One region of the Mesorhizobium sp. M0239 genome, then DNA from elsewhere that is predicted to be linked to it. Evidence: predicted binding sites of a transcription regulator. Region 1 holds the regulator's gene; the other holds the start of a gene.
What was found. Region 1 encodes PhoB, which activates phosphate uptake and scavenging genes when phosphate is short. Its sites were predicted from a motif close to TGTCATNNANCTGTCAT; they were not measured.
Positions count from the first base shown of each region.

Region 2: the regulator PhoB is predicted to act here: its motif matches at 1,221-1,237, upstream of NKI99_RS07935 (acid phosphatase).

Region 1 covers NZ_JAMYSG010000019.1:68,044-71,458, forward strand. The annotation lists gene pstB (phosphate ABC transporter ATP-binding protein PstB) at 1-611, shown strand, start outside; gene phoU (phosphate signaling complex protein PhoU) at 638-1,345, shown strand; gene phoB (phosphate regulon transcriptional regulator PhoB) at 1,362-2,051, shown strand; gene eglC (endo-1,3-1,4-beta-glycanase EglC) at 2,515-3,415, shown strand, end outside.
Region 2 covers NZ_JAMYSG010000006.1:132,904-136,318, reverse strand. The annotation lists gene NKI99_RS07945 (cytochrome b) at 1-253, shown strand, start outside; gene NKI99_RS07940 (cytochrome c1) at 282-1,154, shown strand; gene NKI99_RS07935 (acid phosphatase) at 1,282-1,977, shown strand; gene NKI99_RS07930 (alpha-hydroxy acid oxidase) at 2,153-3,298, shown strand; gene NKI99_RS07925 (adenine phosphoribosyltransferase) at 3,308-3,415, shown strand, end outside.

The DNA of each region.
Region 1 (3,415 bases):
TCAACCGCATGAACGACACCATCGATTCAGCACGGGTAACCGGCAAGATAACGCTCGACGAAGAAGACATCTACGACAAGAACATCGATGTCGTCGAACTCAGGGCGCGCGTCGGCATGGTGTTCCAGAAACCCAATCCGTTCCCCAAATCGATCTACGAGAACGTTGCCTATGGTCCGCGCATCCACGGATTGGCCAAGCGCAAGGCCGACATGGACCAGATCGTAGAGTCGAGCCTGAAGAAGGCGGCGATCTGGAACGAGGTCAAGGACCGTTTGCAAGAACCTGGCACGGGTCTTTCCGGTGGCCAGCAGCAGCGTCTGTGCATTGCACGCGCCATCGCCGTGTCACCCGAGGTGATCCTGATGGACGAACCGTGTTCGGCGCTCGACCCGATCGCCACCGCTCGCGTCGAGGAACTGATCGACGAACTGCGTCAGAACTATACCATCGTCATCGTCACCCATTCGATGCAGCAGGCAGCGCGCGTGTCGCAGCGCACCGCGATGTTCCATCTAGGCTATCTGGTCGAGGAGGGCGCCACCGACAAGATGTTCACCACCCCCGACGACAAACGCACCCAGGACTACATCACCGGCCGGTTCGGCTGAGCTCAGGCATACGAGGGACGAAGATCATGGGTGAACATACCGTCGCATCTTTCGATGAGGATCTGGAGCAGATCAGCCAGCTGATCCGCGACATGGGCGATCTCGCCCGCTCGATGGTCAGTGGCTCGACCAGGGCTTTGCTCAATTCGGACAATGCGCTGGCGCAGCGCGTGGTTTCCGATGATGCCATCATGGATGCACGCCAGCGCGAGCTGGACGATCGCGCCATCACGCTGATCGCCAAGCGCCAGCCAATGGCCAACGATCTGCGTGCGGTGGTCGGTTCGATCCGCATGGCCGGCGACCTTGAGCGCATCGGCGACCTTGCCAAGAACATCGCCAAGCGCGTCGGCACTGTCGGGCTGAGTGTCACGCCGCACGACCTTTCGCATTCGATCGACGCGATGGCGCAACTGGTGCTGATCCAGGTGCAGGGGGTCGTCGACGAGTACGCCGCCGCCGACCCGGCAGCGCTTGCCACGCTCAGAAACAATGACGAACGCATCGACGTCAAATACACCTCGGTGTTCCGCGAGCTGCTGACCTACATGATGGAAGATCCCCGCAACATCACGGCGTGCACGCACCTGTTGTTCTGCGCCAAGAACCTCGAGCGGATCGGCGACCACGTGACCAACATCGCCGAAAATGCCTACTATGTTTTGACCGGCACGCAGCTGCCAGCCAATCGTCCGAAGCAGGACGAGACGGCAATGTCCGCGCCAGCGGCATAACAGGGGTGACCAGCCGATGATCGCACCACGCATCATGGTGGTGGAGGATGAGGAGCCGCTAGGCGTGCTGCTCCGCTACAATCTTGAATCCGAAGGTTACCAGGTCGAGGTGGTGACGCGCGGCGACGAGGCCGAAATCCGGCTGCAGGAGAACGTTCCCGACCTTCTCGTGCTCGACTGGATGGTGCCGGCGGTTTCCGGCATCGAACTCTGCCGGCGCCTGCGAATGCGCCCAGAGACCGAGCGGCTGCCGATCATCATGCTGACCGCGCGAGGCGAGGAAAGCGACCGCGTGCGCGGCCTGTCGACCGGCGCCGACGACTATCTGGTCAAGCCGTTCTCGACGCCGGAGTTCATGGCCAGGGTCAAGGCGCTGCTGCGCCGGGCCAAGCCGGAAGTGCTGTCCAGCGTGCTAAAGGTCGGCGACATCGTGCTCGATCGCGAGTCGCACCGGGTCTATCGCAAGAAGAGCGAGATCCGGCTCGGGCCGACCGAATTCCGCCTGCTCGAATTCATGATGCGCCACCCCGGCCGCGTGTTCTCGCGCAGCCAGCTGCTCGACAATGTCTGGGGCGAGACGATTTACATCGACGAACGCACTGTCGACGTGCACGTCGGCCGGCTGCGCAAGGCGGTCAACAACGGCCGCATGCCTGATGTCATCCGCACCATCCGTGGGGCGGGTTACGCGATCAGGGAAGACTAGGTGGCTGTTCCGTCCCGATAGATCGTGACCGGGAAAACTCGATTAGCACGTGGTCGCCAACAGCCGCGAAGAGTGGAATGTTGCACTCGTCTCATCGATGGGGAGCGAGCACGTGACGCTTTGGCCCAAATGCGGTCATTCGAAACCTGATGAGGATGACCGCTCTTGGCGGTACGTCGCCATCTTGCCCGCAGACTCCGACCAGAAAGCCATGCAAGAATAAATTTGAGTTAACTTAGATATACGTTCGTTAAACGACGTGTGTTCTGCATAAATATACGATTTTACTAAATTGCTTCAATTTACATTGAGCCATCACCTCCTTATTCATTATCCGCCTTCCGATTATTGCGGTCTCGGATCGAATGACGATTCCGTGGAACGATCTCGTTCCTTGCAGCGTTGCTTTGGGAGCGGTCGCCGGACCTTTGACCAGGTCGGACACCATGAGGAAGGATTTCTGATGAGCACGGTCTTAAACGCCAAAGGCATCCCTCTTGCCTACACCGGCGCTTCCACTCATTGGTTCTCGGCCACCGGGTCTGGACCGGAACTGCATGGCACCTCCGGCAACGACTCCTTCTGGGGAGACACCGGCGTCACTGTCACGATCCACGGTGGCGCCGGCGACGACTACTATCATCTCTATTCCACCAACAACAAGGTGGTCGAGGATCCTGGGGCAGGGATCGACACGATCGACACATGGATGAGCTACAAGCTCCCTGACAATTTCGAGAACCTCGTCGTTACCGGCACCAACCGATTTGCGTTCGGAAATGCGTTGGACAACATCATCAAGGGCGGGTCAGGTCACCAGACGCTGGATGGCGGCAAGGGAAATGATGTCCTGATCGGCGGCGATGGCGCCGATACTTTCGCCATCTCCAAAGGTAATGGAAGCGATCTTATCTTCGATTTCGGTGCGACCGATGCGCTCCGCCTTAACGGCTACGATTTCACTTCGTTCGATGCCGTCCGTTCACAGATGGTCCAAGTGGAATCGAACGTGATGCTGAACCTCGGATCCGACGAAATCCTGGTGTTCAAGAATACGACCATCGACAAGCTGCAGCCCACCCAGTTCGAACTTCCGATAGACAAGTCCGCAATGACGCTGTCCTTCTCCGACGATTTCAACACGCTGAGCCTTCGGGACGGGCAGGACGGCACCTGGAATTCCAATTTCTGGTGGGGAGCGCCGAACGGCAGCACGTTGAGCAGCAATGGTGAGTTGCAGTGGTATATCGACGCCAATTATGGCCCGACGAGTTCGGTCCATCCGTTCAGCGTTGAGAACGGCGTCCTCACCATCACCGCCGCGCAGGCGCCGGAGGACATCAAGCCTCTGATCAACAACTACG
Region 2 (3,415 bases), on a different contig from region 1:
CTGGTTGTTCGTGGCCGATGCCATCCTGCTTGGCTGGCTGGGCTCGCAGCCGGCCGAAGGCAGCTATGTGTTCATGGCGCAGATGGCGACATTGTTCTACTTCGCCTTCTTCCTGATCGCGCTGCCGGTGCTCGGCCTGATCGAGACGCCGCGACGGCTGCCGAACTCGATCACCGAGGCGGTGCTCGAGAAGAACAAGGGCGGCAGCGGACATCCGGCGGGCGCTACGGCGGCTCCGGAAACCAAAGGCTGAGCGGGTAGAGAATCTAAGGGGATTTGGCATGAAAAAGATTCTCACCTCGCTGGCGCTGATCGGCCTCGTGGCGGTCGCCGCTGGGGCCGCGGGCACTCGGGCGATCGCCGCCGAAGAGGCACACAATGTGGCCAATCCGACGCATTTCCCGATCGACGAGCCAAAGGAAATGGACTGGAGTTTCACCGGCCCATTCGGCACTTACGACAAGGCGCAGTTGCAGCGCGGCCTCAAGGTCTACAAGGAAGTCTGCTCGGCCTGCCATTCGATGAACCTGGTGGCGTTCCGCACGCTGTCGGACCTCGGCTATTCCGATGCGCAGATCAAGACGCTGTCGGCCGAGTACACAATCCATGACGGCCCCAACGATGCCGGCGACATGTTCGACCGTCCCGGCAAGCCGTCCGACCATTTCCCGCCGCCCTTCGCCAATGAGGAAGCGGCTGCTGCTTCCAATGGCGGCGCTGCCCCGCCCGACATGTCGCTGCTGGCCAAGGCGCGCGGCGTCGAGCGCGGCTTTCCGCAATTCGTCTTCGACATCTTCACACAATACGATGCCGGCGGTCCCGACTATATCCACTCGCTGCTGACCGGCTACGACCAGACGCCGCCGGCCGGCATGGTGATCCCGGAAGGCACCCACTACAATCCGTACTTCATGTCCGGCGTGTCGCTGAAAATGCCCAAGCCGCTCTCCGACGGCCAGGTGACCTATGATGACGGTGCGCCGCAGACCGTCGACCAGTATTCCCGCGACGTCTCCGCCTTCCTGGCGTGGGCGGCCGAGCCGCATATGGAAGACCGCAAGAAGACCGGTTTTCGCGTTCTGGTGTTCCTGCTTTTGTTCGGCGCGCTGGTCTATCTCACCAAGCGCAAGGTGTGGGAAGGCGTGGCCCACTAGGCCACACAATCAAGTGATCGCGAAGGGCGCCGTGAGGCGCCCTTTTGCATTTCCGGAGGCTGGTCATGTCACATGGCCGTCATCGCATCCGGCGATCCTGTGCTGCTCTCATCAAAGGATCGCATTTATGAAAAGATACGCATCGCTCGCGGCAGGCCTGTTGCTGCTCATCCTCGGCTCGGCAGCGCAAGCGGAAGACGCCCAGCCCTTCGTCACCAACAAGGACGTCGACCTGACGATGATCCTGCCGCCGCCGCCGGCAAACGATTCGGCGCAGACCAAGGCCGAACTCGGCGAGGTGCTGACGCTGCAGGTGACGCGCACCCCGGAGATGGTCGCCAGCGCGGTGGCCGATGCCGAGGAGAATGTCTGGCGCTTTGCCGACGTCATGGGGCCGAAATTCAACAAGGAAACGCTGCCGAAATTCAGCGCTTTCTTCGATCGCGTGGTGGCTACCGAAGGGGCTGTCGTCGACCCGGCCAAGGATGTCTGGAAGCGCCCGCGCCCGCATCAGCTCAGCGATCTCGTCAAGCCGGCGGTCAAGCTGTCGAGCTCCGGTTCCTGGCCGTCCGGCCATGCCACCGTCGGCACGATGATGGGCATCATCCTGTCCGACATGGTCCCGGAAAAGCGCGCCGAGATCATGGCGCGTGCGGCCGAATACGCCCACAACCGCGAGGTCGGCGGCATCCACTATGCGTCCGACGTCGAGATGGGCAAGATTTCCGGCAGCGTTATTGCCGCGGTCCTGCTCAACCGGGACGACTTCAAGGCTGAATATGAAGTGGCCAGAGCCGAGCTTCGTTCCGATCTCGGCATGTAATCTTTGTCGGCCGGGTCAGACGGGAAGGGGCGCTTCAGGCGCTCCTTTTCCGTCTGCACCAGTGCTCAAGCGAAAGTTCGGCAATTAGTCCGTTGGCATGGCGGCATCAGGTTGATATTCGACGCATCGAACGGTGGCGAGAAGCTCGTCCCGCCATGGCCTTTGGAATTCGATGATGCGGCTCAGCGACTGTCACAACTTTTCCGATTTCCGGCGGATGGCACAGCAGCGGCTGCCCGGGCCGATCTTCAATTACATCGACGGCGCGGCCGACGATGAGGTCACTTATCGCCGCAACACCGAAAGCTTCGAGACCTGCGACCTTGTTCCCAACGTGCTGCGCGGAGTGAGCGAGGTCGACATGTCGGTGACGGTCATGGGCCAGAAGCTGGCGATGCCGTTCTATTGCTCGCCGACCGCCTTGCAGCGCCTGTTCCACCATCAGGGTGAGCGCGCGGTCGCCAGGGCCGCCGCCAAATACGGCACCATGTTCGGCGTCTCCTCGCTTGGCACCGTCAGCCTCGAGGAGGCGCGCGGCATCAGCAGCAGCCCACAGGTCTACCAGTTCTATTTCCACCGGGATCGCGGCCTCAACCGGGCGATGATGCAGCGCGCAAAGGCGGTCGGCGTCGAGGTGATGATGCTGACCGTCGACAGCATCACCGGGGGAAACCGCGAGCGCGACAAACGCACCGGCTTTGCCATTCCCTTCAAGCTCAATCTCGCCGGAATGGCACAGTTCGCGCTCAAGCCGGCCTGGGCGATCAACTATTTCACCCATGAGGGGTTCAAGCTGCCGCAGCTCGACGAGCATGTCGACATGGGCGGCGGCACGATGTCGATCAGCCGCTACTTCACCGAGATGCTAGACCCGTCGATGACGTGGGACGACGTGGCCGAGATGGTCAAGCTTTGGTCGGGTCCGTTCTGCCTCAAGGGCGTCATGTCGGTGGAGGATGCAAGACGCGCCGTCGACATCGGCTGCAGCGGCATCGTGCTGTCGAACCATGGCGGGCGGCAGCTGGATGGCTCGCGGGCGGCGTTCGATCAGCTTGCCGAGATCGTCGACGCCGTTGGCGACAGGATCGACGTCATCATGGATGGCGGCGTGCAGCGCGGCACGCATGTGCTGAAAGCGCTGTCGCTGGGTGCCAAGGCCGTCGGCGTCGGACGCTACTATCTGTTCCCGCTCGCGGCGGCGGGCCAGCCCGGCGTCGAACGGGCGCTTGAGCAGATGCGGGTCGAGATCGAACGCGGCATGAAGCTGATGGGCTGCAGTTCGATCGAACAATTGTCGCGCAAGAACCTCCGTTTCAGGTAATCTCGACCCATGAAATCCTCCCTCGAAGACACATTGCTCGCCGCGATCCGCACCATTCCGGATTATCCCAAGCCCGGCATCCTGTTTCGCGACATCACCACGCTGCTCGGCAATGCG